3 regions of the Yersinia sp. KBS0713 genome follow, and region 1 is predicted to be linked to each of the others. Evidence: predicted binding sites of a transcription regulator. Region 1 holds the regulator's gene; each other region holds the start of a gene.

Region 1 (10,472 bases):
GACGAATAGAAAATATAGCGACCTAGTATATACCCAAAGCAATTGGAGTTGCAGGTAGGCGGTAAATGAATGATAAATCGGTCAGATATCAAGCCGTGATTTGCTAAGTGAATGCCGCTATCTCAAGCACTGAGGGCGAATGATGAATGACCTATCACTTATCGGTCTTAGCCAGATCTTGGCTACCCACGCAGAACCCTGTAGGGTGAAAACAGATCTACACTGAGGAACTAATATGGCAAAGCATATTCAATTTACCACCACTGGCGGACCTGAAGTGTTGCAATACCTTGATTTCACACCAACAGATCCCACGGCTGATGAAGTTCAGGTAGAGAACAGAGCGATCGGCATTAACTATATTGATACCTATATCCGTAGCGGGCTTTATCCGCCACCCCATTTTCCGAGCGGCCTAGGGACAGAAGCGGCGGGTGTTGTCGTGAAGGTGGGTTCATCGGTTCACACCCTAAAAGTGGGGGATCGGGTGGTCTACGCTCAGTCAGCCCTCGGCGCTTACAGTGAAGTGCACAATGTCGCAGCGGAGAGGATTGCCTTGCTCCCTGAGCAGATCTCTTTCGAACAAGCGGCGGCGTCATTCCTCAAGGGGCTGACAGTGCAATATTTATTGCGTCAGACCCATGAAATCAAACCCGGCGAACTATTTTTATTCCACGCCGCAGCCGGCGGGGTCGGCCTCATTGCCTGCCAATGGGCAAAAGCACTGGGCGCGAAACTAATTGGCAGTGTTGGCTCGGATGAAAAAGCAGAATTAGCCAAAGCCGCAGGTGCCTGGGCGACGATTAACTATCGTACCGAAAGTATAGCCGAACGGGTGGCTGAGCTGACTGATGGCGAAAAAGTTGGCGTCGTATATGACTCGGTTGGGAAAAGTACCTGGCTGGACTCACTTAACAGCCTTAAGCGCCGAGGTTTGCTGGTCAGCTTCGGTAATGCCTCCGGTCCGGTAACAGGGGTTGACCTTGCTATACTGAACCAAAAAGGCGCGCTGTATGTAACCCGCCCGTCACTCAATATGTATGTGACCAATCGACAAGAGCTGGAAAGTGCCAGTCAGGAGCTGTTTTCGCTGATTACCAGCGGTGCGATTAATGTTGATGTGGCTCAAAAACAGCAATTCCCGCTGCGGGATGCCCACCTAGCCCATGAGATATTAGAAAGCCGCCAGACCACGGGGTCCTGTTTACTGATCCCTTAATTTCCGGCGCTAATAATGGATAGCCCAATATTGCTATCCATTATTTAAATTAGCACTTATTAAAAAAGTTATTTTCTATTATTTCAGCCAACTGAGGAGTGAATCCCAATTGCTCTGAGCGCATTATCTATATATCCTCAGTTTGTAATACTGAAGCAGCTTTATTCATTACATATATTGAGGTTTTAATTATGCATAATTCAGAAACTAATAGAGATATAAAAACATTATTGAACGCTTTTTATCGTGACAATAGAATAAGCAATGAAGAGTGTCAGATTCTGCGAGACTTTGCTGATGAAAGATTTGACGCAGTGCTAAATAAATTTGGTAAAAACAACAACTTGTCTGCCTTTCAAAAATCTACTGACATCACTACCCAATTAATGCAACAAAGTTTCTTTGATATAAAAGAGAAATGTCCGAATGAAGAGGAGAAGAAAGCCATTAAGGAGGCATTTGTCGCTCAGATAGTTTACATCATTGCCAATTATAATAGATTTTTTACCAACCTTTAATATTATAAGTTCACGACATCACTTACTTACTTAATTTATTTAGTGCGCTAAGCATTAGCCGCTAGTCTTGCACTGTAAAAGTAATAGTCAGAGCCTCTATTATTCGAGGCTCTGACTATACTATTTCTTTGATGCATTTGTAGGGGTACAGCAGAGTATTCCACCAGAACTAACTGCCGTTTATACGGCTATTTTTACCTCTGGCAGAGATGAAAATGTGATACCAAAACGTATCGGGTAGCATCCTAGCAAGCTCGCTGGCGAAAAAATACGTTTTCCCCCAGATTGGCCCGACTAAACTTTCAGGCTGTGATCGCTGCCGCAAGAAAGTAAAATTTTAGTCACGCCTGATGGCCGGTTTCTGCATCGAACGCCAAAGCCAGACCATGACAACGGCCAGAATCAGCCATGGCAACAACTTAATCATCATGACGAACAATCCGCCGACCATCATAAAAGCCGCCGCAACCAGCAAAGCGGCAAATATTCCCAACAAGGAAATACCGGTCACCATCAACATGATGAAAAAACCGATAACAAAAAGAATTTCAAACATGGCAAGCTCCTTACTCATTGTTTATATCCCACGCGCCACATCGTCAAATATCGGCACCGACCGGGGTTTTAGCAAGAGTATTACAAGAAATGTGCCAACTTGGATGATATCGCTAATACATTGAATTTATTAGCGATAACTGAGTTATAGCCTACCTGAGATACTGGTAGGCATGGTCAATATGACTAACTTATAGTGAACTTTACTGTGGCCGAGTGACAAGCGCCAACGCCTGCTCAACCACAGAGACATCCGCGCCGGGCTTATGCGCATTTTCACTGAGATGGCGACGCCACTGGCGCGCGCCGGGAATGCCTTGGAAAATACCCAAAATATGACGAGTGATATGGCCGAGATAAGCCCCCCGTGACAGCTCCTGCTCAATATAAGGATAAAGCGCTTCAATCGCCTTGACGCTATCAACTACTGGGGCATTTGAATCAAACAGCTCGCGATCCACTTGCGTCAAAATACTTGGGTTTTGGTAGGCTTCGCGCCCCATCATCACCCCATCAAGGTGTTTGAGATGCTCTTTGGCTTCAGCCAGCGTTTTCACCCCGCCGTTAATGGCGATGGTCAATGCCGGGAAATCACGTTTGAGCTGATAAACCCGCTCATAATCCAGTGGCGGCACTTCGCGGTTCTCTTTCGGGCTAAGCCCTGAGAGCCAGGCTTTTCGCGCATGAATGGTGAAAATATCACACTCGCCCTGTTCAGCAACGGTTTGCACAAATTCGCACAAAAACTCATAGCTATCCAGTTGGTCAATCCCAATCCGGGTTTTCACTGTGACTGGAATAGAAACCACGTCACGCATGGCCTTAATGCAATCAGCGACCAGGTTGGCTTCAGCCATTAAGCAGGCACCAAAACGACCATTCTGTACCCGGTCAGAGGGGCAACCTACATTCAGATTTATTTCATTGTATCCGCGAAGCTCAGCCTGTTTGGCACAATGCGCTAATGCCTGCGGGTCGCTACCACCAAGTTGCAGCGCGACAGGATGATCCTGCTCACTATAAGCCAGATAGTCGCCTTTACCATGAATAATGGCACCGGTGGTGACCATCTCGGTATAGAGCAAAGTTTGTTTGGTTAACAAGCGATGAAAATAGCGACAGTGGCGATCTGTCCAGTCGAGCATCGGCGCGACGGAGAAACGCTGTAGGGGGTATGGCGGCTTAGTGGCCTGAGTGCTGGAAAATGTCTGAGCTTCGTGCATTTACTGTGATTTCATCTGTTATTACTGCATCTATTACCCATTGATTTGCTCACTAAATGAACAACGCAAAGGGATGGAATTCGCAATTATACCATAGAACCTGCCATGGCTGCCCGTGTGATGGTGAAGCTATATGATAGTGGAATCATAGAGTGATAATGAAGTCGGTGGCTGCGGCGACATACCAGAATTGTGATACCCGCCTTCCCCTCGCCTTTTCATCTATCGGCGATTAACAGTAAATATGGTAAAATCAGTTCAATTCGAATGCTGCGGGATGTATATGATGAACCCTATCAATCAGGAAAAACTGCTGGCTCAGGCTGAAAGCTTGTGCCAACAACGTAACGTCCGGCTGACACCGCAACGTCTTGAAGTATTACGCTTAATGGCGCAACAGCCTGGCGCAATCAGCGCGTATGATTTATTGGATTTACTGCGTATTTCGGAACCTCAGGCCAAGCCACCGACTGTTTATCGCGCGTTGGATTTCTTACTGGAACAAGGGTTTATTCACCGCGTTGAATCAGCGAACAGCTATGTGTTGTGCCATCATTTTGAAGAGCCAACCCATACTTCGGCGCTATTTATCTGTGATCGCTGCAAGATAGTGACAGAACGTACCACTGTGGGTATCGAAGAATCGCTGGCGCAACTAGCCAAACAATCAGGTTTTACTCTGCGTCATAGCGTGGTTGAAGCTCATGGTTTATGTGCTGAATGCGGGGTCGTTGAAGCCTGCGATAGCCATGATCATTGCGATCACGACCACTCGATTGTGACCAAGAAGAAATAGTGATCTGGTGATAGCAAATAGACTGTCGCCCGCAAGGCGGCAGGATAGTAATTAATAAAGAGAAATAAAACACTTCCTTGTGTCGCATCGATATAAATACTCAATCTGATGAAATGTTTTTTATTAAAAATGGCTACTTTATGATTATTAAATAATAAGCAATAAAATGTAGATTTAATAATAAGCATGTAACCAAACGAGAGACTCAGTTAATTTACATCAATATCAATTTAACTCCATTTAACGCGGCAGTTACCAGTGATATTTACTGTGGTCTTCCCAGGCTTTAACTTCTTTCTCGGCTTGCTCTTTCTGGTAGCCGTACTTTTCCTGAATTTTCCCCACCAACTGGTCACGCTTACCTTCAATTACCGTAAGGTCATCGTCAGTCAGCTTGCCCCATTTCTCTTTCACTTTGCCCTTAAACTGCTTCCAGTTACCGTCGGCTTGATCTTTGTTCATGGTATCTCCGTTAGCTTGTGATTAGTCAGTTTATTTAGTACGACAAACATTCGCTATTTATAACAGTGGCGTTATTTAAATTTGACCACTCACACTCATTGCTTATTTAAATATCGTCACAATGTTTATCGTAGGAATAACTATAGCAGAGGATAATGATAATTGAAGTCTAGATAATATTAATCACTGGAGTTGTGATGGAAAAGAAAAAATAAGCACTGATAATATTTAGCTAAAACAGGAGGTAATAGCCTATTGTCGGAATGTTCTCAATCTAAATATAATTAAGCTATTTGGAGGGGGTAGCAAATATACCCTCCTGACTCGAAGGGTATATAGGGAACACTAAAATCAGATCCAGTCGCCATTCCGGATGACGCCAACGGCTAATCCTTCAATGGTGAAACTCTGTTCTCGTAGATCGACAACAATCGGCTGGAATTCGCTGTTTTCTGGTAGAAGCTGCACGATATTACCCTGTTTTTTCAGGCGTTTTACCGTTACTTCATCATCAATGCGGGCGACAACTACTTGCCCGTTCCGCACATCCTGCGTTTTGTGTACCGCCAGCAGGTCGCCGTCCAGAATACCGATATCTCTCATCGACATTCCATTAACCCGCAACAGGAAATCTGCGCTTGGCTTAAACATTGATGGATCGACTTTGTAGTGCCCTTCGATATGTTGCTGTGCCAGCAGGGGTTCACCTGCGGCAACCCGCCCAATCAGTGGCAGGCCATCCTCTTCTTCCATCAGCAAACGAATGCCACGGGAAGCGCCAGAGACAATCTCAATCACACCCTTGCGAGCCAGTGCTTTTAAATGCTCTTCAGCGGCGTTAGGAGAGCGAAACCCCAGACGCTGCGCAATTTCGGCACGGGTCGGCGGCATACCGGTTTGCGCTAAGTGATCGCGAACCAGGTCATAAACCTCTTGCTGTCTGGTAGTAAGTGCTTTCATTCCGCCCCCTGTTTGTTTATACAGTCTTGCTGTGAGTATATACAGGTAAGCGGGTGTTGGGAACCAAAGAGTGAATAAAAACAGGGATTAATCACAGCTTATTTGTGTCCTGTTGTGAACTCACTCCCCTGCTATTGGCGATTACATTAGCCGAAATGGTGCCAAAGTGCGGTTATCCAGACGAAAATGGCTAACAAAACAGCTAAAAACACGGCGGCGGAACCCATATCTTTCGCTCGCCCTGACAGCTCGTGGAACTCACTGCCGATTCGGTCTACCACAGCCTCAATCGCGCTATTGATAACTTCAATAATGATCACTAATACGACACTACTAATTAATAAAATGCGTGTTACGACATCTATATCCAGCCAAAACGCCAGTATGATAGCCGTGATAGCAGCGACAGTTTCTTGGCGAAAAGCCGCTTCATGCTTCCAGGCTGCGCATAAGCCTTGTGCAGAATACCCCGCTGCTTTATAGATTCGCGTGAGTCCTGTGACTTGATTCGCCATGTTTTATTGCCTTTATCTTAAGTAGATGATGATTTTTACCGCTTTCTGTTGTCTCATCACCACAGATCTAAAAACCAGTTTCTGGTATCCTTGCGATGAATTGCTAACAAGAGGCTTCATGTTGTTATGTCAGGTTGGCGTAAAATATATTATAAGTTGTTGAATTTACCACTTAAATTGTTGGTAAAAAGCAAGGTTATTCCGGCAGATCCTGTGACTGAGTTAGGGTTAGACCCGTCTCGTCCTATTCTGTACGTTTTGCCTTACAATTCTAAGGCTGATTTACTGACTTTGCGAGCACAGTGTCAGGCGCTGGATCTGCCCGATCCATTGATTCCATTGGAGATCGATGGCGTGCTACTCCCCAGCCATGTGTTTATCGACAATGGCCCGAGGGTCTTTCGCTATTACGCGCCGAAACAGGAGTCGGTAAAACTCTTCCACGATTATCTGGATCTACATCGCAATAATCCGGCGCTGGATATCCAGATGCTACCGGTTTCCGTGATGTTTGGCCGCTCACCAGGTCGTGAAGGCCATGGTACACCACATCTGCGCGTGCTTAACGGCATACAGAAATTCTTTGCCGTCTTGTGGCTGGGGCGCGATAGCTTTGTCCGTTTTTCGACCACAGTCTCACTGCGTCGTATGGCCAGCGAACACGGCACCGATAAAACCATCGCCCATAAGCTGGCGCGTGTGGCGCGGATGCACTTCTCACGTCAGCGCCTAGCGGCAGTCGGCCCAAGTCTACCGGCCCGTCAGGATCTGTTCCAGAAGCTGTTAACCTCCAAGGCGATTGAAAAAGCCGTGGCTGATGAAGCGCGGACCAAGAAAATCTCCCATGAGAAAGCGCAGCAAAACGCCATTACGCTGATGGAAGAGATTGCAGCGGACTTCTCTTATGAAGCCGTGCGTCTGTCTGACCGGGTATTGAGCTGGACGTGGAACCGCTTGTATCAAGGCATTAATGTCCATAATGCCGAGCGTGTGCGGCAACTGGCGCAAGATGGTCATGAGATAGTCTATGTGCCTTGCCATCGCAGCCATATGGATTATCTGCTGCTCTCCTACGTGCTCTATCATCAAGGGTTGGTGCCGCCACATATTGCTGCGGGTATTAACCTTAACTTCTGGCCTGCTGGCCCGATTTTCCGCCGCCTGGGCGCGTTCTTTATTCGCCGCACCTTTAAGGGCAATAAACTCTACTCAACAGTGTTCCGTGAATATCTGGGTGAGCTGTTTACCCGTGGTTATTCGGTGGAGTACTTCGTGGAAGGGGGCCGTTCACGTACCGGCCGCCTGTTGGAGCCAAAAACCGGCACGTTGTCGATGACCATTCAGGCCATGCTACGTGGCGGTTCGCGCCCTATCACCTTGGTGCCGATTTATATCGGCTATGAGCATGTGATGGAAGTGGGCACTTACGCCAAAGAGCTACGTGGCGCGACCAAAGAGAAAGAGAGCCTGTTGCAGATGCTACGTGGCTTGCGCAAGCTGCGTAATCTCGGGCAGGGCTATGTTAACTTTGGTGAGCCGATCCCGCTGACCACCTATCTGAACACCAATGTGCCGCAATGGCGGGATGCTATCGATCCGATTGAAGCTCAACGCCCAAGCTGGTTGACGCCAGCGGTGAATGATTTGGCCGGTAAGATTATGGTCAGAATCAACAATGCGGCCGCTGCCAATGCCATGAACCTCTGTTCTACCGCGTTGTTAGCGTCACGTCAGCGCTCACTGACCCGCGAACAGTTGCTTGAGCAGCTCGACTGCTACCTGCAACTAATGCGCAATGTGCCTTATGCGAAAGATGTCACCGTACCGGATAAAACACCGGAAGAGTTACTGAATCACGCCTTGAATATGAATAAGTTTGAGGTGGAGAAAGATAATATCGGTGACATTATCATCCTGCCACGGGAACAAGCCGTGCTGATGACCTACTATCGCAATAATATCCAGCACTTGCTGATGCTGCCGTCACTGATTGCCAGCATGGTGATGTACCACCGTCGCATTACCCGTGCCGAGTTGTTGCGTCAAATCAGCATGATTTATCCGATGTTGAAAGCCGAACTGTTCCTGCATTACAGCAAAGAGCAGTTGCCGAAGACGCTGGATACCTTGATTGATGAACTGGCTCGCCAACAGTTGATTTGCGACAAAGGGAACGAATTGGTGCTGAATCCGGCCCGTATTCGCCCGCTGCAATTATTGGCCGCCGGTGTGCGTGAAACACTGCAACGCTATGCGATTACGCTATCGTTACTCAGTGCCAACCCCAGCATCAATCGTGGCGCGCTGGAGAAAGAGAGCCGCATCATGGCGCAGCGTTTATCCGTGCTGCATGGGATTAACGCACCGGAATTCTTTGATAAAGCAGTCTTTTCAACGCTGGTCGGCACCCTACGTGAAGAGGGTTATATCAGTGATAGCGGTGATGCGGTTCAAGCCCATACGCTGGAAGTATATAACATGCTGAGCGCCTTGATGACGCCAGAAGTGAAGCTGACGATTGAAAGTGTCAGTATGCCAGCGGAAACCAGCAACCAACTGCCGGAACCTGAGGCTAATGATAAGTCGGAAGATTAATCCTTCAGGGTAGAAATAGGAGTGGCCAGACTTACCATCTGGCCATTTTTTATCGGCTTGTCATTGCTTACATGTAGTTGATGAGAATGCCTAAAAACAGCACCAGCCCCACATAATTATTATTCAAAAATGCACGGAAACAGGCGTCCCGCTCACGCCCGGCAATCATCTTCTGTTGATGAACAAACAGCGCTCCCGCCAGCAAAATTGACCAATAGAATGCCCCGCCTAGATTCATCAACCAGCCTATGACCACCAGCAGCAGCAGTGTAGCCAGTTGCAGCAAACCAATGATCAATTTGTCATGCTGACCAAACAAAATGGCGGTGGATTTCACGCCAATTTTGAGGTCGTCGTCACGATCAACCATCGCGTATTGAGTGTCGTAGGCGACTGTCCAGCAGATATTGGCCAGTAATAGCAGCCAGCAGACCAGCGGTAAACTTTCGCTGACCGCAGCAAAGCCCATGGGGATTGACCAGCCAAAAGCTGCGCCTAACACCACCTGCGGCAGATGGGTGAACCGTTTCATAAACGGATATACCCAAGCCAGTGCCAGTGCCGCCAGCGACAGCGCGATGGTCATCAGATTGAGGGTTAAGACTAAGCCAAACGAGAGCAGCACCAAGAGCACGAACAGGATTTTGCTCTCTTTTTCGCTGATGATACCGCTGGGTAGTGGCCGGGAGGCGGTGCGTTTCACAAAGCCATCAATATGTCGGTCAGCATAATCATTGACCACACAACCGGCCGCGCGCATGAAAAAGACCCCTAAGACAAAGACTGCCAGTATCCGCATCTCTGGGATGCCTTGCCCCGCCAACCATAACGCCCACAGGGTCGGCCACAGCAGTAGTAATGAACCAATTGGTTTATCAATACGCATCAAACGGCAATAGGCCAGCCATTTGCTCTGAACAATACTTCCCTTCAATTTATCCATCTCCTAAATCTCACCGCCACATCAACCAGCTGAAACCGAATAAAGCGGCGAGGCCGGTAAAAAAACTTCTGTCAGTAACAAGGGCTTGCCAGACAGGCGCAGCAACGAACGGCGCGCCCATAGTGCATCCTGCCGCCCCACTTGAATATAATCCCGGGTTAAATTGTCGCCACCAAATAAATAGCGCCCAAGCGGTAGTGTGCCTAAATCCACCAGCGCGCGGTCAGGGCCGGACAGGGTCTCCTCGGGGATCACCGTGCGGCCCAGTAGCCAGGGTTCATTATCACCACACAAAATGATTTCCCGCAGCCAATAACGTTCGCTTACGGGTAAATGCTCTGCATCTTCACCTAACTCACGGCGCGTAATAAAGCACTCCCGTTGCGGTTCGACGTGCACCCGCTGGCAATGTTGCTCAAAACGCCGAGTCATCGACCCCAACTCCATCAGCCAGTCCGCGATGTCAGTGGGAAGATTTGGTTGCTCAATGGCACGCCATTGGATAGGTTTTAAAATTGATGCATCGCCGGTAGACATGGGACTCGCTCCCTGCTGGGGATAAAACAGTGGCTAAATAGGGTGCCATTGTAGCGCAGAATGGCGCTGTGGCGGCATCTGATTATCATAACCACAACAAGCAATTAACTCAGATATATTCAGCGGATAGAGAAAGAGAGAATAGAAGA
Region 2 (10,472 bases), 1.5 Mb from region 1:
CGCTACATTTGACCGTACTCAGGCGCTGCGAGATAACCAAATGAGTGTTGCACTGACTGCGGCACAAGATATCGCCGGTATCCGTCGTCGAGCTAACGTGGTTGAAATCTATTTGGTGCGCGGTGAAAACGGGCAGATCAATAAGATTGTCCTGCCGGTCTATGGTTCTGGTCTCTGGTCAATGATGTATGCTTTTGTGGCCATTGATAGTGACGGCAAAACAGTTCGCGGTATTACCTATTACGATCATGGTGAGACACCGGGGCTGGGCGGTGAGATTGAAAACCAAAACTGGCGTAACCAGTGGATTGGCAAGCGGCTATTTGACGATCAGGGGCAACCCGCTATCCGTATCGTTAAAGGGCGTGCGCCAGCTAATGATCCCCATGCGATAGATGGTTTATCAGGGGCGACGCTGACCTCTAACGGGGTACAAAACAGCTTCGATTTTTGGCTCGGTGAAAACGGCTTTGGCCCGTTCCTGAAAAAAGTGCGCGAAGGAGCGTTAAAAAATGGCTGATACCAAAGAGATTAAGCGGGTCTTATTCGGGCCGCTATTTGATAACAACCCCATTGCGTTACAGATCCTTGGGGTTTGTTCAGCGCTGGCGGTGACAACCAAGTTGGAAACTGCCTTAGTGATGACACTGGCGGTGACCTTGGTGACAGCCTTCTCCAGTTTCTTCATCTCATTGATTCGCAATCACATTCCAAACAGTGTGCGTATCATTGTTCAGATGGTAATTATTGCCTCGTTGGTTATTGTGGTGGATCAGATCCTACGCGCCTATGCCTATGAGATATCCAAACAGCTGTCGGTATTTGTCGGCCTGATAATCACCAACTGCATTGTGATGGGGCGTGCTGAGGCCTACGCGATGAAATCCCCACCGATTGAAAGCTTTATGGATGGCATCGGTAACGGTTTGGGTTATGGCGTGGTGTTAGTGCTGGTGGGCTTTGTCCGCGAACTGATTGGCTCCGGCAAACTATTTGGTGTGACGGTGCTTGAAACTGTTCAGAACGGTGGGTGGTATCAGCCAAATGGATTGTTCCTACTAGCTCCTAGCGCATTCTTTATCATTGGTTTGCTGATTTGGGGTCTGCGGACCCTGAAACCTGCGCAGATTGAGAAGGAGTAATTGACGATGGAACATTACATCAGTCTGTTTGTCCGCGCAGTGTTTGTGGAAAATATGGCTTTAGCATTCTTCTTGGGGATGTGTACTTTCCTGGCCGTTTCCAAGAAAGTATCCACTGCTTTTGGCCTTGGTATTGCGGTCACGGTGGTTTTGGGTATCTCAGTACCGGCGAACAATCTGGTTTATAACTTGGTGTTGCGGGATGGCGCATTGGTAGAGGGTGTTGATCTCAGCTTCCTGAATTTCATCACTTTTATTGGTGTTATCGCCGCCATTGTGCAGGTGCTGGAGATGATCCTCGATCGTTATTTCCCAGCTTTGTACAACGCGCTGGGGATCTTCTTGCCCCTAATTACTGTCAACTGTGCCATCTTCGGTGGCGTCTCCTTTATGGCGCAACGTGATTACAACTTCCCTGAATCGATTGTCTATGGTTTTGGATCCGGTCTCGGTTGGATGTTGGCGATTGTCGCGTTAGCGGGTATTCGAGAAAAAATGAAATATGCCAATGTGCCTGCGGGTTTACAGGGGTTAGGGATCACCTTTATCACGACTGGATTGATGGCATTGGGGTTTATGTCTTTCGCCGGTGTGAGCCTATAAAAGCAGGAATAATTCATGGAAATAATTCTGGGCGTAGTGATGTTTACCCTCATCGTGCTGGCGTTGACGGTAATGATTTTATTTGCCAAATCAAAATTGGTTAATACCGGCGATATTACCGTCGATATCAATGACGATGCGGAAAAAAGTTTTGTTGGCCCGGCGGGAGATAAGCTGCTCAATATGCTGTCCAGCCACGGTATTTTCGTCTCTTCAGCTTGCGGCGGTGGTGGTTCTTGTGGGCAGTGCCGTGTAAAGATTAAAGAGGGCGGCGGGGATATTCTGCCAACAGAGCTTTCTCATATCTCAAAGCGCGAAGCTAAAGAGGGGTGTCGGTTGGCATGTCAGGTTAGCGTGAAGCAGAATCTGAAAATTGAATTGCCGGAAGAGATCTTTGGTGTGAAAAAATGGGAGTGCGAAGTTATCTCCAATGATAACAAAGCCACATTTATCAAAGAGCTAAAGCTGAAAATACCTGATGGTGAGGTAGTCCCGTTCCGCGCGGGTGGTTTTATTCAAATAGAGGCTGAGCCACATACCGTCAAATACGCTGATTTTGATGTGCCAGAGGAGTATCGCGGCGACTGGGATAAATTCAATTTGTTCCGATATGAGTCCGTTGCCACTGAGCAGACCGTACGTGCTTACTCCATGGCGAACTATCCGGAAGAGCGCGGTATTATCATGCTTAACGTGCGTATTGCTGCGCCCCCCCCTTCACAACCTGATGCCCCGCCGGGGATAATGTCCTCGTATATCTGGTCACTGAAACCCGGTGATAAAGTGGTTATTTCTGGGCCATTTGGTGAGTTTTTCGCTAAAGATACTGACGCAGAGATGGTCTTTATTGGCGGTGGTGCGGGTATGGCACCGATGCGCTCGCATATCTTTGATCAGCTCAAGCGGCTGCATTCGAAGCGCAAAATCAGCTTTTGGTATGGTGCCCGTTCACGGCGTGAAATGTTCTATGAAGAGGATTTTGACCAGTTACAGGCCGAGAATGATAATTTCCGTTGGCATGTAGCGCTCTCGGACCCACAACCAGAGGATAACTGGACGGGATATACCGGGTTCATTCATAACGTTTTATTGGAAAATTATCTTAAAAACCATCCCGCACCAGAAGATTGCGAATTCTATATGTGTGGTCCGCCAATGATGAATGCAGCAGTCATCAAGATGCTGAAAGATCTCGGCGTGGAAGACGATAATATTATGCTTGATGATTTTGGTGGCTAATTTTTCACCATCCAGCTTCAAGTACGAAGGGGATACAGCTATTGAGGATATTGTGCAAAAACAGTTAATACATTGGCTAATGGCGGTTGCAGGGGTTTTTCTGCTTACGGGATGTGGCCCTGAGCAAATTAATCTCGAAGGTAAAACCATGGGAACCTCATACTCAATTAAGTATGTGAGTGACTCATCTACACCCAGCCCAGAGAAGCTCCAGCAGGAGATTGACCGCGAGCTGGAAGCCGTTAATGATCAGATGTCGACTTATCGACCTAACTCTGAATTGAGTCGTTTCAACAAAAGTCGAGAGGTGAATACACCTTTCCCGGTTTCAGATGCGACGGCGAAAGTTGTACGGGAGGCTATCCGAATTAACCGCCTGACGGATGGCGCGTTGGATGTGACTGTCGGGCCATTGGTGAACTTATGGGGCTTCGGCCCAGAAGGGCGGCCTGATGTGGTGCCTACCGAAGCTGAAATTGCTAAACGACGGGCATGGGTCGGCATTGATAAACTGGCTGTAGAAAATGGCGCTTTAGTCAAACGGATCCCTGAGTTGTATGTCGATCTCTCCTCTATTGCTAAAGGCTATGGGGTCGATGTAGTTGCTGAATATCTGGAAGCTAATAATATCACCAATTATATGGTTGATATCGGTGGCGAAGTGCGGACCCGTGGTAACAATGGTGAAAGCAAACCATGGCGCATTGCTATTGAAAAACCTGTGTCTGGTCTGGCACAAAGTGCTCAAGAGATTATCGAACCTGGGCGTATGGCAATTGCCACTTCCGGGGATTATCGAAATTATTTTGAGCAGAATGGTGTACGCTATTCTCATACTATTGATCCCGATACCGGCCGACCAATCAATCATCGGTTAGTCTCGATTACCGTTTTAGACCCGAGCTGTATGACCGCTGATGGGCTATCGACTGGCTTAGATGTCCTTGGGCCAGAACGGGGAATGGCATTAGCTAATTTACTGGGTATTCCGGTGCTTATGATAGTCAAAACCGATGAGGGCTTTGAGGAGCGCTATTCCGATGCATTCCAGCCTTATCGACAAAAACGGCCTTAATCGGAGGGGATATGTTGACTGTTTTTATCGCGTCCTTTGTCTTTTTCCTATTGGTTATCGCTGGGATGTCGCTAGGCTATATCGTAAAACGTAAAACTTTACAGGGCAGTTGCGGCGGCATTGGGGCGTTGGGGATGGAAAAAGTATGTGATTGCCCTGAACCTTGTGATGCGCGTAAGAAACGTTTGGCGAAAGAGGCTGCTCGCCAGAAGGCGCTGGATCAATATCGTATTTTATAGCCTGTGCTCAGATAGATAAAAATAGAGCCGATACGATAAATAAGTAGAGACGACAAAGCCCCAGCCAGCTATCTGTTGGCTGGGGTTTTATCATTTAAATTAAGTTAAATGGATATCTAATTACTTGTCATCACTGACAATTTTTTTAAACATAGCTGGCGAATCGACCATAACACCGTCCGCGCCTAATTCTTTTGCTTTCATATAATCTTCAGGCGTATTAATACCGAAGAATATAATATGTGCGTTAGTATTTTTCCGGAAACAATCAACCGCTTCTTTATCCCAGCTTAATACAGCGTTAGAACGCCCTTCACCTAGGGTATATTTCTCCACGACCTCAACATTTCGGTGTAATTCTAATCCATACCACCGCTCTTTATTATCTGTGGGTAAATTGCACTTATGATCCATGGTGATATTGGCTAACTGAGTCCGCGTAAGGTCGCGGCTTTCGAAACGTTTTACCTGATGTGATGGATCACTTGCCTTATTCACGGCATCCAGCGCGGCTAAATAAGTGTCATCGGTGGAGTAGACTCGGGTGCGAGATAGGCGGTTTTCCTCACCTTTAGTCGTCGCTTCAAGTGTTTTTTGCAATGCTTTGGCGAAGGTTGCCGGATTTGCATCTGGAGATTTGATGTCGAGATAAAATGTCGTAGTAGGAAACTGCTTTAATACCTCATCAAGTGTGGGAATACCAATGTGAACGTCTGGTTTAGGCGTAATATTATGTTTTTTATCATAAGCAACATTGGCGTCAACTTGTGCAAGTTGCTGTGCGGTATATGCAGATACTTTTCCCGACTTGTTGGTTAACTCTTTAAGGTCAGAGGGGCGATACAATACGGGAATATTATCTTTTGACAGTTGCAGAGTGATCCAAATTGCATCTGCACCATTATCTAACGCTTTTTTGATTGCTGGCAGCGTATTTTCCGGCGCATCCGCCGTTCCCCCACGATGAGCAATTATTTGTGGTGTCGGGGGTAATGCAGATGATGTAAGGGATTGAGCATTTACTGCAAAACCAGAGGATAATAGTAAAGTAGCCATTATATAATTTCGCATGATATTTAGTTTCCATCCATTAGTTAATAATGAATCTTTCTGAGATGAATGTTAATCATATAACTAACATTTTTCGACCTTGTCGAATTTAATGGTTTTTTTATAAAAATAAATAACAAAACACTTAAAAACCTTAATAACAGAATTCAATTCTGTTATATGAGAAATTGGTTAGCATTTTGATTAGGACAATTACTACCGCTTTTCAACTGAAGGATTAGGGAGGTGCTGTGGATTAGGATAATCTTGAGTTTTTCCCATTTAACTGTATTCTTATACAGTGGTTTGTTTGGGGAGATAACATGCGAAAAATTATTCATGTGGATATGGATTGCTTCTTCGCGGCAGTGGAAATGCGCGACGATCCTGGTCTGCGCGATATCCCCATCGCGATTGGTGGTAGTCGGGATCGGCGTGGCGTTATCAGCACTGCCAATTACCCGGCCAGGCGTTATGGCGTCCGCAGTGCTATGCCAACGGCAATGGCACTGAAACTGTGCCCGCAGCTTAAAGTTATTCCTGGCCGAATGGCGGCATATAAAGAAGCGTCACTGCATATTCGTGAGATTTTTGCCCGCTATACCCCATTAATTGAACCGCTATCCTTGGATGAAGCCTATCTGGATGTGTCTGATTGCCTTGCGTGCAGCGGTTCCGCCACCTTAATTGCACAAGAAATTCGCCAGTCGATTGCTGATGAACTGAATCTAACCGCCTCGGCTGGCATTGCCCCCATAAAGTTTCTGGCTAAGATCGCATCTGACTTAAATAAGCCCAATGGGCAATATGTGATCACGCCAGATCAGATCTTGCCCTTCTTGCATGATCTGCCGCTGAGCAAAATTCCTGGTGTCGGGAAAGTGACCGCTAAACGTTTACAAGAAGTGGGGTTGGTCACCTGTAGTGATGTACAAAACTATCCGCAAGCTGAATTATTAAAGCGTTTTGGTAAGTTTGGTCATGTGCTGTGGGAGCGCAGCCACGGTATTGATGAGCGAGATGTATCACCGGATCGCTTACGTAAATCAGTGGGTGTCGAAAGAACTTTGGCAGAAGATATTCATGATTGGGAGAGCTGTGAGTCATTGATTGAGCAGCTATATATTGAGTTGGAAACGCGCTTACGCAAGGTGAGGCCAGACCTACATATTGCTCGGCAAGGGGTTAAGCTAAAATTTCATGATTTTCAGCAAACGACGCAGGAACATGTCTGGCCACAACTGAATAAAGCCGATTTGCTACAAGTGGCGCGAACCGCCTGGAACGAGCGGCGTGCAGGGCGGGGAGTGCGCTTGGTGGGGTTACATGTCACTCTACTCGACCCACAACTCGAACGGCAACTGCTGCTTAGCTGGGAATAGCGCGGCATAAAAAAACGGCAGACCCCTCAGGCCCGCCGTTATCGTATCAATAGATTAGCTAAACCTATTTACGCACGTTCTGGAATCGCTTTTAGCAGCGCAGTCAGCAACTGCCAATATTGACCCACACTCTCGATGTGAACTTGTTCATCCGGCGAATGCGGGCCGGTCATGGTTGGCCCAATCGACACCATATCCATCTCTGGGTAAGGTTTTTTGAACAAACCACACTCCAGACCGGCATGGATCACCATGATATTTGGCGTTTTGTTGAATAACTTCTGGTAGGTTTCCCGCACCAACGCCATTACCGGTGAGTTAGGGTCTGGCTGCCAGCCAGGGTAGCCGCCTTTTGGTGAGGTTTTAGCCCCCGCCAATTGACCAATTGCCGTCAGCATACTCACCACGTAATCTTTGCCACTGTCGATCAGAGAACGAATCAGGCAAATGATCTCTGCTTCACTCTCATTCATGGTCACCACCCCCACATTCAGTGAGGTTTCTACCACGCCTTTAACCGCATCGCTCATACGAATCACCCCGTTTGGGGTCGCATTTAACAATGCCACCAAACGCTGTTGGGTATCTTTCGTCAGGGCTTGCGCATCGGTAGTAACAGGCTCTAGCAGCACAGTCAGATTTTTTTCCACTGCGGCCAATTCGTTTTTCAACGTCGCCAGATAGTCTTGACTCAAACTTTTCAACTGATCGATTTTATCTGCGGCGATGGCTAGCGTCACAGAGCCTTCGCGTGGGATTGCATTACGCAATGTACCGCCATTCAGATCCAATACCCGCAGATCTAAATCTTTTGCCTGTTCAAACAGGAAGCGGGCCAGCAGCTTGTTGGCATTGCCTAAACCTAAATGGATATCGGCCCCAGAGTGACCCCCTTTCAGACCCTTTAAGGTCAGTTTTAAGGTTTGGTAACCGGCGGGGATAGCTTCACGTTTTAGCGCCAAAGTAGTGATGAAATCAATACCACCAGCGCAACCCATATAGATTTCACCCTCCTGCTCGGAATCGGTGTTAATCAGAATATCCGCTTTCAACCAGTTAGGTTGCAGGCCAAATGCGCCGTCCATACCGGCCTCTTCGGTCATGGTCAGCAGCACTTCCAGTGGGCCATGCTCGACACTGTCGTCAGACAACACCGCCAGCGCGGAGGCCATACCAATGCCATTATCTGCCCCTAATGTGGTACCACGGGCTTTAACCCATTCACCATCGATATAAGGCTGGATTGGGTCTTTAGTGAAGTCATGTACCGTATCATTATTCTTCTGCGGAACCATATCCAGATGGGCTTGCAGTGCCACGGGCTTACGGTTCTCCATCCCTTTGGTAGCAGGCTTACGCAGCAGGATATTACCGACTTGATCACGTTCGGCGTGCAGACCTTTTTCTTTGGCCCACGTCATAATGTGCTGTGCTAGCGCTTCTTCATGGTAAGACGGGTGTGGGATCGAGCAGATTTTTGCAAAAATATCCCACAACGGCTGAGGCGAAAGTTGAGACAGTTCAGACACTGTAAGTCTCCTGTAATAGCATTCTCATATCGGCAGCCTCGCAATGGAGATGTCAGAGATGCTATTGGGTTGATGACTAAAGATTTTAGGGGTAATGACAAACCGCCATCAAGATGGCGAGATAGTTTGAGAATATCACTTTAATTGGCATTACGCGCGTATCGCTGCACAATTACCTTATCCGATCCGATTAATTAGCCAGATAATTGCTGGTTTTTATCCGGCTGGCTCACTATAATCTCGCGCAACCTTTTTTCCCCTTCTGATACATGGCAAGCCACTTCTTATACTGGCTGGGATTACATTTTATGAGCGAAAAATACGTCGTTACCTGGGATATGTTGCAAATTCACGCCCGCAAACTGGCACAGCGTTTACTGCCAGCCGAGCAATGGAAAGGTATCATCGCGGTGAGCCGTGGTGGATTAGTACCGGCTGGTATTCTGGCGCGTGAGCTGGGTATTCGTTATGTAGACACCGTGTGCATTTCTAGCTATGACCATGATAATCAACGTGATCTTAAAGTCTTAAAACGCGCTGAAGGCGATGGTGAAGGCTTTATCGTGATTGATGATTTGGTTGATACTGGTGGCACTGCGAAAGCCATTCGCGATATGTATCCGAAAGCACATTTTGTCACTATCTTCGCCAAACCGGCGGGCCGCCCATTAGTCGATGATTATGTGGTTGATATCCCGCAGGATACATGGATTGAACAGCCGTGGGATATGGCGGTGACTTTTGTTGCCCCCTTAAGCGGCAAGTAATTTAGCCAACTTTAAGCGCTCGGTATTGACCGGGCGTTCCATTTTCCTCGCAGTATGAGTACACTTGACTCCATCTGAGCAGCCCTTACCGGGCCTGATTCACGGCTTATGGAGGCTATTGTTACCATGGCACAAGCCAACCTTTCTGAAATTCTGTTCAAACCCAAATTTAAGCACCCTGAAACCTCGACTTTAGTCCGGCATGCCCATTGCAACCAGGCCATGAGTGTTCATTCGGCATTGGATGGTGACACCGCTAGCCATTGGTATCGAATGATCAACCGCCTGATGTGGACTTGGCGTGGTGTCGATCCCCTTGAGATAGAAGAGGTTTTATCGCGCATTGCCTGCTCAAAAGCGGAACATAGCGACAACGAACTGCTGGATACTGTGGTCGGCTATCGTAACGGCAACTGGATTTATGAATGGGCCCATCAAGCGATGCAGTGGCAGCAAAAAGCGATGGAAGAAGCTGAGCCGATGAGTGCGGGTCAATATTGGTTAAATGCGGCCAATCTCTACAGCATCGCCAGTTACCCGCACCTGAAAGGTGATGAGCTGGCCGAGCAGGTCGAAGTGCTGTCTAACCGCGCATATGAAGCCGCCGCTGAGCATCTGCCCTACACACTGAAAAAACTTGATTTCGCTATTTCCGATGGTGGCACCCTTTCCGGCTTCCTGCATATGCCAACCGTCGGCAGTGCGCCATTTCCGACGGTGCTGATATGTGGCGGGCTGGATACCTTGCAAAGTGATTATCACCGCCTGTTCCGCGACTATTTGGCGCCCAAAGGGATAGCGATGCTGACCATCGACATGCCATCCGTCGGGGCATCATCACGCTGGAAATTAACTCAGGACACTAGCTATCTGCATCAACAAGTGCTGCATGCATTGCCGAATATTCCCTGGGTTGATCACCAGCGGGTCACTGTTTTCGGCTTACGTTTTGGGGCCAATGTGGCGGTGCGCTTAGGTTATCTGGAACCTCAGCGGGTACGCGCGGTGGCATGTCTTGGGCCGATTGTTCATCATCTGTTGTGCAATAGTGATAGCCAGCGCAAAGTGCCGGACATGTATATGGATGTGATGGCCAGTCGCTTGGGCATGGCAGATGCATCTGATGAAACACTGAAAACAGAAATGAACCGCTACTCATTGAAAACACAGGGATTATTGGGGAGGCGCTGTCAAACGCCAATGCTGGCCGGTTTCTGGGAAAATGATCCCTTCAGCCCGAAAGAGGAGTCGAAACTTATTTGCTCTTCATCCTCGGACGGCAAATTATTGGCTATATCATCTACGCCGCTGTATGACAATTTCCATCGTGCATTATTGCAAACCAGCCAATGGTTAGAAGATAAAATGCGTTAATGAGTTGCTAATTTTTAACAATTTGCTAAAAAGGTGCGTCTACATAAGGAGATTTAAGAATGACGTCAACCA
Region 3 (10,472 bases), 1.1 Mb from region 1:
TAAGAGTGGCGGAAGCCACGGCGCAAGCTAATGGATTTGCCATAAAGGTTGGCCCATGCATAAAGCACCCAGCATCACCATTACTGATGGTTTCTGCCACATTACGGCTAGTCAGTGTGGCGGATAATGTCAGATAGCCGCCGGTCAGCGCCTTACCCAGACAGAGAATATCGGGCACGACCTGCGCGTGTTCACAAGCAAAAAGCTTGCCGGTACGGCCAAAGCCAGTGGCTATCTCATCGGCAATCAACAAAATTTGATGCTGATCGCACAGCGCTCTAACCTGCCGTAGATAGGTGGGGTGATAAATTCGCATCCCGCCTGCGCCTTGCACTATCGGCTCTAGGATCACCGCCGCAATCTCGTCACAGTGCGCGGCAATCATGGTGGCGAAATCAGTGATATCGTCAGGGTTCCACGCCTCATCGAAACGGCATTGTGGCGCAGTGGCAAACAGATTTTCGGCTAAATAGCCCTGATACAAGCTGTGCATTGAGTTCTGAGGATCACAAACCGACATCGCACCGAAAGTATCGCCGTGGTAGCCATGGCGCAGGGTCAGGAGCCGCTGACGCCGTTCCCCTTTGGCCTGCCAGTATTGCAGTGCCATTTTCAGCGCCACTTCGACCGCCACCGAACCCGAATCCGCTAAAAAAACGCACTCCAGCGCCGGGGGAGTTATGGCGACCAACTGCCTGCACAGCTCCACAGCGGGGGGGTGGGTAATGCCGCCAAACATCACGTGCGACATCTTATCTAACTGCTGATGTGCGGCCTGATTCAGTGCCGGATGATTATAGCCGTGAATAGCTGACCACCATGAAGACATGCCATCAATCAATCTTCGACCATCTGCCAGCTGTAGCTCAACCCCCTCAGCGGCAACCACCGGATAGCAGGGCAGAGGGTCGGTCATTGAGGTGTAGGGATGCCAGATATGGCGTTGATCAAAAGCCAGGTCAGAAGGTGTCATGAGAGTTTACTGTAAACCAATTTGCTACAAGAATGGTTGACAGTATATCGAGTTTATTTACACTGACGACACTTTTTTCTCTTCTTTGGAGAAGCCGTAATGGCAAATTATATCCGCTGGACAGTCGGGCAAGCCCAGGCCCTGTTTGAGAAACCGCTGCTGGATTTACTGTTTGAAGCTCAGCAGATCCATCGTCAGCATTTTGATCCCCGCCAGGTGCAAGTCAGTACCTTACTCTCGATTAAAACCGGTGCCTGCCCGGAAGATTGCAAATATTGCCCACAAAGCTCGCGTTACAAAACCGGGCTGGAGAGCGAACGGCTGATGCAGGTTGAGCAAGTGTTGGCGTCCGCTAAAAAGGCCAAAGCGGCCGGCTCCACCCGCTTCTGTATGGGGGCTGCGTGGAAAAATCCCCATGAGCGCGACATGCCTTATCTGGAGAAAATGGTTGAGGGCGTCAAGGCGATGGGCATGGAAACTTGCATGACACTCGGCACACTGGATAAACAGCAAGCTCACCGTCTGGCAGATGCAGGGTTGGATTACTACAACCACAATCTCGATACCTCACCGGAATTCTACGGCAGCATCATCACCACCCGCAGCTATCAGGAGCGTTTGGATACCCTCAGCGAAGTACGCGATGCCGGTATCAAAGTCTGTTCCGGCGGCATCCTTGGACTGGGGGAGACAGTCCGTGACCGCGCCGGATTGCTGGTGCAGCTAGCGAATCTGCCCAAGCCCCCTGAAAGTGTCCCCATCAATATGCTGGTCAAAGTGAAAGGCACGCCGCTGGAAAATAACGATGATGTCGATGCGTTTGAGTTTATCCGCGCCATCGCGGTGGCGCGCATCATGATGCCCACCTCTTACGTCCGGCTCTCAGCTGGCCGCGAGCAGATGAACGAACAGACACAAGCCATGTGCTTTATGGCGGGTGCCAACTCCATTTTCTACGGCTGCAAATTGCTTACCACACCGAATCCAGAAGAGGATAAAGATAGGCAACTGTTCCGCAAATTGGGGCTGAATCCCCAACAGACCGCCACTGAGCAAGGGGATCGCGAGCAGCAGCAAGTATTGACCGAGCAATTGTTGCACAGCGATTCATCACCTGAAGACCGCGTTCAATTTTATAACGCGGCGGTGTAATGAGCTGGCAAAGCAAGATAGAGCAAGGGTTGCAACAGCGGCGTGCTGCGGCGGCCTACCGCAGCCGTCAGGTCAATGATGGGGCTAACGGGCGCTGGTTGCAGTCCGGCGAGCGGCAATATCTCAACTTCGCGGGTAATGATTATCTGGGACTCAGCCAGGATGCCTCGGTGATTGCCGCCTGGCAGCAGGGCGCACAGCGCTACGGGGTTGGCAGTGGTGGCTCGGGCCATGTGACCGGTTACAGCCAGCCCCATGCCCGATTGGAGCAACAACTGGCCGATTGGCTGGGTTACCCGCGTGCACTGCTCTTTATCTCCGGCTATGGGGCGAATCAGGCGGTATTGGCGGCCCTAACCAATGCCGATGACCGCATATTGGCCGATAAACTCAGCCACGCCTCGCTACTGGAGGCGGCTACGCACTCGCCGGCTCAGTTGCGGCGTTTTGCGCATAATCAGCCGGATTCACTGCAAAAGCTGCTGAGCAAGCCCTGTTGCGGCCAGACTCTGGTGGTCACCGAAGGCGTTTTTAGCATGGACGGTGACTGCGCGCCGCTGGCCGCGTTACAGCAACACAGCGCCGCCGCAGGGGGCTGGCTGATGGTGGATGATGCGCACGGCATTGGTGTGCATGGCGAGGGGGGGCGTGGCAGCTGCGCGTTACAAGGGGTGAAACCCGAGCTGCTGGTGGTGACCTTTGGCAAGGCATTTGGCCTTAGTGGCGCCGCGGTGTTGTGTCAGGAGCCGGTGGCTGAATATCTGCTGCAATATGCCCGCCACCTGATCTACAGCACGGCGATGCCCCCTGCGCAGGCCGTTGCTCTGCAAGCGGCACTATTACGCATTCAGCAAGGTGATGATCTACGCCAACAGCTTCAGCAACGTATCGCACAATTTCGTCGCGGTGCGGCGGATTTACCTCTGTCATTAGGGGCTTCAGACACCGCTATCCAACCGCTATTGGTGGGGGATAACCGGCAAACAGTGGCACTGGCACAGCAATTGCGCGCGGCCGGTTTATGGGTGACGGCAATTCGCCCACCCACTGTCCCGCCGGGCGGGGCCAGATTGCGCATTACCCTTAGCGCCGCGCATCAGCCGGATGATATCGACCGATTACTGGAGGTGCTTTATGGCGCTTGCCACTGAAAATCTGCCGTCAGCATCAGTGGATAAATCCGCGATTGCCGCTGCATTTAGTCGGGCAGCGGGCAGTTATGACACGGCAGCCGATTTACAGCGCCAAACGGGGGAGACCCTGCTGGCGCTGGGTCATCAGCATAGCGGGGTGGCGGTGCTGGATGCAGGATGTGGCACCGGTCATTTCAGTCGCCGCTGGCGTGAGCTGGGCAAGCAGGTCATTGCGCTGGATCTTGCCGCGGGCATGTTGGATCACGCGCGCCAACAGCAGGTCGCAGACCACTATTTACTGGCGGATATTGAGCATATTCCGCTGCCAGATCAATCAGTTGATATCTGCTTCAGTAATCTGGCGGTGCAGTGGTGCGCGGATTTATCGGTGGCATTGGCACAGCTGTATCGCGTTACGCGTCGTGGTGGCATTATCCTCTTCTCTACCCTGGCGGAAGGTTCACTTGATGAGTTGGGGCAGGCGTGGCAACAGGTGGATGGCAAGCGCCACGTCAATGATTTCCTGCCATTTCAGCAGATTAGCGCCGCTTGTCTGGAGTACCGCCATCAGCTGATACCACAGTTATATCAGCAACAATTTCCAGATGTGATAGCCCTTATGCGCTCGCTACAAGGTATTGGCGCTACCCATTTACATCAGGGGCGTGAGGCCGGCTTGAGTGGTCGTCAACGTCTGCTGGGGCTGCAACGGGCTTATAACAGGCAAGCGGATCACTACCCGCTGAGTTACCATTTAGTTTATGGGGTTATCTATCGTGATTAAATCTTGGTTTATTACTGGCACTGATACTGATGTCGGTAAGACGGTCGCCAGTTGCGCCTTATTGCAAGCCGCCGCCCGGCAGGGCCATCGAACTGCTGGCTATAAGCCGGTCGCTTCCGGTAGCCAGATGACGGCGGCTGGTTTACGTAACAGTGATGCGCTGGCACTACAGGCGAATAGCAGTGAGGCGCTCGATTATGTGCAAGTCAACCCGCTGACGCTACTGGAAGCTACCTCGCCACATATTGCCAGCGAAAGTGAAGGGCAGCAGATTCATTTATCTGCCCTATCGCAAGGCTTACGGCAGCTTGAACCATTAGCTGACTGGATAGTGGTAGAGGGGGCTGGCGGCTGGTTTACCCCACTCTCCGCGCAAGCCACTTTTGCTGATTGGGTGCAGCAGGAGCAATTGCCGGTGATTATGGTGGTTGGGATCAAGCTGGGATGCATCAATCATGCACTGCTGACTGCGTTGGCTATTCGGCAAGCGGGTTTGGCTCTGGCCGGTTGGGTCGCCAATGAGGTCATGCCAGCAGGAGGGCGGCAAGCAGAGTATCTGGCGACATTGACGCGGATGATCGATGCACCGCTACTGGGTGTTGTCCCCCATCTGACTGATCTTAATCAGTATCCGGTCACTGAACGTCGTGATCTGGGTGGCTTTCTCGACTTGAGCTTACTCTTCACCACAGACTTACACTCCACCACAGATAAGTTAACGGCGTAAGTGCGAACTGATAAAAGGGAGGTTGATGACACACCTATTTTGTCACTCCGAAACTGGCGGGGCGACTGCACCGATGGGCGCTCCGACGGTTCACGCCGTTACGACCCATTCGGCACATTTCCCCGCTTATCAACTTTGCCAGCAGTCTGAGGGCTAATAACCACTATTAGCCCGATAATTTTTGCGGCGCCATCGCCGCGGTCGGCCTGATGAGTTGCTGCGCTGGGCTGCATCAACTGGCCAAATGCTCAATAATCATATCCTCATCCAACTGATCCAAAGTCCCTTGCGCCACATTTCTCCCGCCCGCCATCAGGCAAAATCGATCCGCCACATGCTGAATCAGTGGTAATCGATGCTCAACCAATAAAACGGTCAAACCCAGGCTACGACTGAGTTGATGCAGGATATTGCCGATATCTTCACTCAACGGCGGCAAAGTGCCGCTCCCCGGTTCGTCGAGGATCAGTAGCTCCGGCTCCGCCACCAGCGCTCTGGCGATAGCCAACTGCTGTTGTTGATTGCGGGTGAGTTCGCCACCGCGTTGGCCACGTTTGTCATACAACTGGGGGAACAAATCAAATACCCAGCCTGGAATATGGCGCGACTTATGACGGCCCGCCAACACGGCGATCAGCATGTTCTCCTCGACACTCAATTGAGAAAAAATCTGCTGCCCTTGAGGAACATAACCGATACCCAGCGCAGTGCGCCCCTCGACCGGCTGCTGTAGCAAGTTTTGCGGCGGCTCATGGTTGGGCTGCCAAGTCATAGTGCCACTCTTAATTGGCAAATGGCCCATGATGCAATTAATTAACGTGGTCTTCCCGACACCATTGCGCCCAATCAGACAGGTGCATTGCCCACGGGGAAGCTCCAGATTGATATCCCAAAGGATATGATTCTGTCCATAGTATTGATTTACGGCGGTTAAACTCAGCATCAGTGCTTCTCCTCAGTCGATCTCAGTGGTTCACAGGTGGCCCAGTGTTCTGTAACGGCTAGTGAAGGATTAACCAGCAAATCTGCATACTTGATAGTGGCAGTACAGCATAAAACACCACACTTATGGCGGGTGGTTGTTAGTGTAAATTGAGCTAAATTTGGCTAATAGCGGTATAAAAACGCAATAACGGGCTATTTCTACTGCTAATCACCCCGCCTATTGGATAATTATCAGCCTATTGATGCGCTGCACCGATTTAGGTCATTTAACCTCTAATTTCTCTATTTCACAGAGATATAAAGCAACTCTTGGGCCAAGTTGGCGTAGATAGCGGTAAAACGCGTATGTTAACGAGCTGTAAATGGTTTTGACGTGGGGCGATAAGTGAAAGTCATTTAACCGGTGAGAAAAAGGCGGTGAGTGGCGGATGAGTTGCACCCAAGCGGTGCTCTGATGGAGATCTTGGTGCAGAAAAAACAGATCGGTGAAAATGATTGGCGCAGGGAGCGCAGAGGAGGAAACTTTAGACTTAGTAAGTCGAGTAGTTAGTTCTATTTGAAATATATGCTGAAATAAAAATGTAAAAAAAACACTAAAAAAGCTAATTAGTCCCTATTTCATCGTGAAGCTTTGCTTTTCGCCAACTCCCAGCCCCCATGGGGTTGAATGAGTTATCCACCATTCCTGTGGATAACCTTGTGCATTAGCCATAGAAAACTGATGGCAAGCGAGAGCGGGCGCGGCTTCTGACCCTGTTGTCCGGATTCTCTACTTTTAAAAAATACTATTTATTTTCAATTGGTTAATTAAAATCAAGCATCCTAAATTATAATCAGTGGTGATGGGTGGTCTTTAATCAATTAACTATCACTAAAGTGTTTCTGTTAACCCTTGGGGATAAAAATACCTTTACAGTGCAGCTACCGTCTGGGTGTCGCTGTCACGAAGCAATTCGGTGCGTAATTAAAGAAATTCCTACATTTTGGTGCTTGAAGCTGGTTTTATATCCAGTATCATAGGGGTGGCAAAATTTTATGGGGCTTTCATAATTAGCCTCCTGATAGTGTGTGTTCCTCCGGCGGGTAGCAAATTGATGAATAAAGCATTCAAACTACATTCTGAGTTTAAGCCTGCGGGCGATCAACCTGATGCCATTCGTAAACTGGAGGAGGGGCTGGAGAATGGTCTGGCCCACCAGACACTGTTAGGGGTGACGGGATCAGGTAAAACCTTTACGGTCGCCAATGTCATTGCTGACTTAAATCGGCCAACTATGGTGCTGGCACCGAATAAGACATTGGCCGCCCAGCTTTATGGCGAGATGAAAGAGTTTTTCCCCGATAACGCGGTAGAGTATTTCGTCTCCTACTATGATTATTATCAACCCGAAGCCTACGTCCCCAGCTCCGACACCTTTATCGAAAAAGACGCCTCGGTAAACGAACATATCGAGCAAATGCGGCTGTCCGCCACCAAAGCACTGCTGGAGCGGCGAGATGTGATTGTGGTGGCCTCGGTCTCCGCCATTTATGGTTTGGGTGACCCCGATTTATACCTGAAAATGATGCTGCATCTGACCAAGGGCATGATTATCGATCAGCGCTCAATATTACGCCGCTTATCAGAGTTGCAATACAGCCGTAATGATCAAGTGTTTCAACGGGGTACTTTTCGAGTGCGTGGTGAGGTTATCGACATCTTCCCTGCCGAGTCTGATGAGTGGGCGCTGCGGGTTGAATTGTTCGATGAAGAGGTTGAACGGCTCTCGATATTTGATCCACTGACCGGCCAGTTGCAGCATGAGGTGCCACGTTTTACGGTTTATCCGAAAACGCACTATGTGACCCCAAGAGAGCGCATTTTACAGGCCATGGAAGAGATCAAAGTCGAACTGGCTGAACGGCGTAAGGTACTGTTAGACAACAATAAACTGTTAGAAGAGCAGCGCATTGCTCAGCGGACTCAGTTTGACCTCGAAATGATGAATGAGTTGGGCTATTGCTCCGGCATCGAAAACTACTCCCGCTACCTTTCGGGGCGCGGCCCGGGTGAGCCGCCGCCGACGCTATTCGACTATCTGCCCGCCGATGGTTTGCTGATTGTCGATGAGTCCCACGTGACTATTCCGCAAATTGGCGGCATGTACAAAGGTGACCGTTCACGTAAAGAGACACTGGTCGAGTATGGATTCCGGTTGCCATCGGCACTGGATAACCGCCCGATGCGTTTTGAAGAGTTCGAGGCCTCGGCACCACAAACTATTTATGTTTCAGCAACGCCGGGCAAGTATGAACTGGAGAAGTCCGGTGGTGATATCATTGAGCAAGTGGTGCGGCCGACCGGCCTGCTTGACCCATTGATTGAAGTACGGCCTGTCGCCACGCAAGTAGATGATCTGTTATCCGAGATCCGTATTCGTGCTGCGATTAATGAGCGGGTGCTGGTGACCACCTTGACCAAACGAATGGCTGAGGATCTGACTGAGTATCTCACCGAGCATGGTGCACGGGTGCGTTACCTGCATTCGGATATCGATACCGTGGAGCGGGTAGAGATTATTCGTGATTTACGTCTGGGTGAGTTTGATGTGCTGGTGGGCATCAACTTGCTGCGGGAGGGGCTGGATATGCCAGAAGTTTCACTGGTTGCTATTCTCGACGCCGATAAAGAGGGTTTCCTGCGCTCTGAACGCTCCTTAATCCAGACCATTGGCCGCGCGGCACGTAACCTCAATGGTAAAGCCATTCTCTATGGTGACCGAATTACCGCCTCGATGGAAAAAGCCATTAGTGAAACGGAGCGGCGGCGCGCTAAACAACAAGCTTACAATGAAGAGCGTGGCATTATTCCGCAGGGGCTTAATAAGAAAATTGGTGACCTGCTACAACTGGGTCAACCCTCTACCCGTGGTAAAGGGAAAGGGCGGGGTGGTAAAGCGGCAGATCCTAATAATTACATGTCATTACCACCGAAAGCACTGGATCAGAAAATCCGCGAGTTGGAAGCCAAAATGTACACTTACGCGCAGAATCTGGAGTTTGAGCAGGCGGCAGAACTACGTGATCAAGTTCATCAATTGCGGCAACAGTTTATCGCCATCTCCTGATGAACTTAGCTCGCTAAGGGAACGGGTGATTAATCGGGAATTTTGCTTGTCGCATCAGCCAATCCTGATTACTGTGTGCGGCTGATAAAATTGTCACCTAATAAAGTGTGAGATAAATAATGAGTGATCACTTATCCAAAGACCCGCTGCACGGTATTACGCTGGAGCAATTGCTGACCAAATTGGTGGAGCACTATGGCTGGGAGGAGCTGGGATACCGTATCCAGATCAACTGTTTCACCAGTGATCCCAGCATTAAATCTAGCCTGAAGTTTTTGCGCCGTACCCCATGGGCACGGGCTAAAGTGGAAGCACTCTATATCCATACCATTGATAATGCGGCGTTGCAGGCTAAATCCAGGGAGTCACGCTCTTAGCTCATTCTAGGTGGAAGCAGTACCACCCAGTTGTTGCAAAGTGGCTTCCAGTGCCAGACGCAGTAGCTCGCGGTCATGGCGATAAGGAATATCTTTAGCTTCCAGCGGTTGCTGGACAATAATTCGATCTGTTACGCCACTGATATCAATCTGTGGGCTGACAATTGCCGCATCAATAATTTTGCGGCCAATTTTGCTCTCCATAATAGCCAGTTTTTCTTGCAGTGAGAGCGCCGCCGCCGCCACACTTAGTTCGCGTCCCAAATTGCCAATATAGATCATACTGGCAGAGCTGCGGCGTAAAGCTTGGGTTAAATCATCCAGCAGCAGCAGTGGCATCAGGCTGGTTAAAAAGCTGCCGGGGCCGATCAGAATGACATCTGCCTGACCAATGGCTTCGATTGCCTCCCGCGTCGCGTGGACATGAGGTGACAACAGCATCTCTTGCGGCATCTGAGCTAACTGGTCGATATTCACCTCACCATAAACCGGGTGTCCTTCACTATCGATAGCCAGCAAATCTACCGGGTGTTCGGACATTGGGATGAGCCAGGCATCCACTTTCAGCAAGCTACGTACCAGATTGATGGCTTCAATTGGCCGAATACTAAGATGATCCAGTGCCTTGAGCATTAGATTTCCCAGATTGTGGCCCGCCAATTCACCATTACCAGTAAATCGGTATTCGAACATGGCAGAGGCTACACTTGGCTCAGTAATCAATTGATTAAGGCAGTTTCGGGTATCGCCCCAGGCAATTCCGCCTTCTGAACGGCGTATGCGCCCGGTCGAACCGCCATTATCGGTGGTGGTAACAATACCTGTCAGGCGCGAGCCTAAAGGGGAGAGGGCTGACATCACGCGGCCCAGTCCATGACCGCCGCCTAATGCAACCACCCGATCGAGATCCGCTAATGTGCGATTTCGCATATTTTTCCTGTCTAAATATTGTTGCTTGGTTCTAATTACGGATACCTGCCATCTTTTCAATTGTAGGTGCCTTTATGCACCTTGAAATCTATTGGGTATCGCTAATGGTGGAATTGCTGCATAAGTTAACGGATTTGTCGCGACAACGCGATAAAAGTCATGATTTTCGTGATTTTAAACAAGGTATTAGCCGTCAGTAAAATAATTATCAATCACCGTGAGTTGTATTAGCTAAGTCGTTGTATATAAAAATATATAGCGAAAAACTGCGATTGGCTATCCTGTCGTTTTAGCGTTAGAATCTTGAGGAAAAGTGGGGTTTTTAGCCTGTTGCTGCTGTTATT

What was found. The regulator LexA, encoded in region 1, represses DNA repair genes until DNA is damaged. The targets are predictions, from matches to a motif close to TNCTGTATGTACATACAGNA.
Region 2: dinB (DNA polymerase IV) is a predicted target of LexA. The motif match lies at 5,633-5,652, and genes of this name have one in related genera.
Region 3: uvrB (excinuclease ABC subunit UvrB) is a predicted target of LexA. The motif match lies at 6,709-6,728, and genes of this name have one in related genera.

The regions. Positions count from the first base shown of each region.
Region 1 is NZ_CP042173.1:357,938-368,409, reverse strand. It holds gene FFE93_RS01680 (quinone oxidoreductase) at 236-1,219, shown strand; gene FFE93_RS01675 (hypothetical protein) at 1,411-1,737, shown strand; gene pspG (envelope stress response protein PspG) at 2,075-2,293, opposite strand; gene dusA (tRNA dihydrouridine(20/20a) synthase DusA) at 2,496-3,515, opposite strand; gene zur (zinc uptake transcriptional repressor Zur) at 3,802-4,311, shown strand; gene FFE93_RS01655 (CsbD family protein) at 4,564-4,773, opposite strand; gene lexA (transcriptional repressor LexA) at 5,125-5,733, opposite strand; gene FFE93_RS01645 (diacylglycerol kinase) at 5,880-6,248, opposite strand; gene plsB (glycerol-3-phosphate 1-O-acyltransferase PlsB) at 6,375-8,843, shown strand; gene ubiA (4-hydroxybenzoate octaprenyltransferase) at 8,911-9,777, opposite strand; gene ubiC (chorismate lyase) at 9,808-10,323, opposite strand.
Region 2 is NZ_CP042173.1:3,419,447-3,429,918, reverse strand. It holds gene FFE93_RS16465 (Na(+)-translocating NADH-quinone reductase subunit C) at 1-520, shown strand, start outside; gene FFE93_RS16460 (NADH:ubiquinone reductase (Na(+)-transporting) subunit D) at 513-1,142, shown strand; gene nqrE (NADH:ubiquinone reductase (Na(+)-transporting) subunit E) at 1,149-1,745, shown strand; gene nqrF (NADH:ubiquinone reductase (Na(+)-transporting) subunit F) at 1,761-2,984, shown strand; gene FFE93_RS16445 (FAD:protein FMN transferase) at 3,064-4,059, shown strand; gene nqrM ((Na+)-NQR maturation NqrM) at 4,071-4,298, shown strand; gene FFE93_RS16435 (glycerophosphodiester phosphodiesterase family protein) at 4,419-5,369, opposite strand; gene dinB (DNA polymerase IV) at 5,672-6,730, shown strand; gene pepD (beta-Ala-His dipeptidase) at 6,799-8,259, opposite strand; gene gpt (xanthine phosphoribosyltransferase) at 8,568-9,026, shown strand; gene frsA (esterase FrsA) at 9,153-10,400, shown strand; gene crl (sigma factor-binding protein Crl) at 10,460-10,472, shown strand, end outside.
Region 3 is NZ_CP042173.1:1,479,737-1,490,208, forward strand. It holds gene bioA (adenosylmethionine--8-amino-7-oxononanoate transaminase) at 1-973, opposite strand, end outside; gene bioB (biotin synthase BioB) at 1,073-2,125, shown strand; gene bioF (8-amino-7-oxononanoate synthase) at 2,125-3,276, shown strand; gene bioC (malonyl-ACP O-methyltransferase BioC) at 3,260-4,042, shown strand; gene bioD (dethiobiotin synthase) at 4,035-4,769, shown strand; gene FFE93_RS06940 (ABC transporter ATP-binding protein) at 5,002-5,712, opposite strand; gene uvrB (excinuclease ABC subunit UvrB) at 6,809-8,821, shown strand; gene FFE93_RS06950 (VF530 family DNA-binding protein) at 8,941-9,198, shown strand; gene yvcK (uridine diphosphate-N-acetylglucosamine-binding protein YvcK) at 9,205-10,128, opposite strand.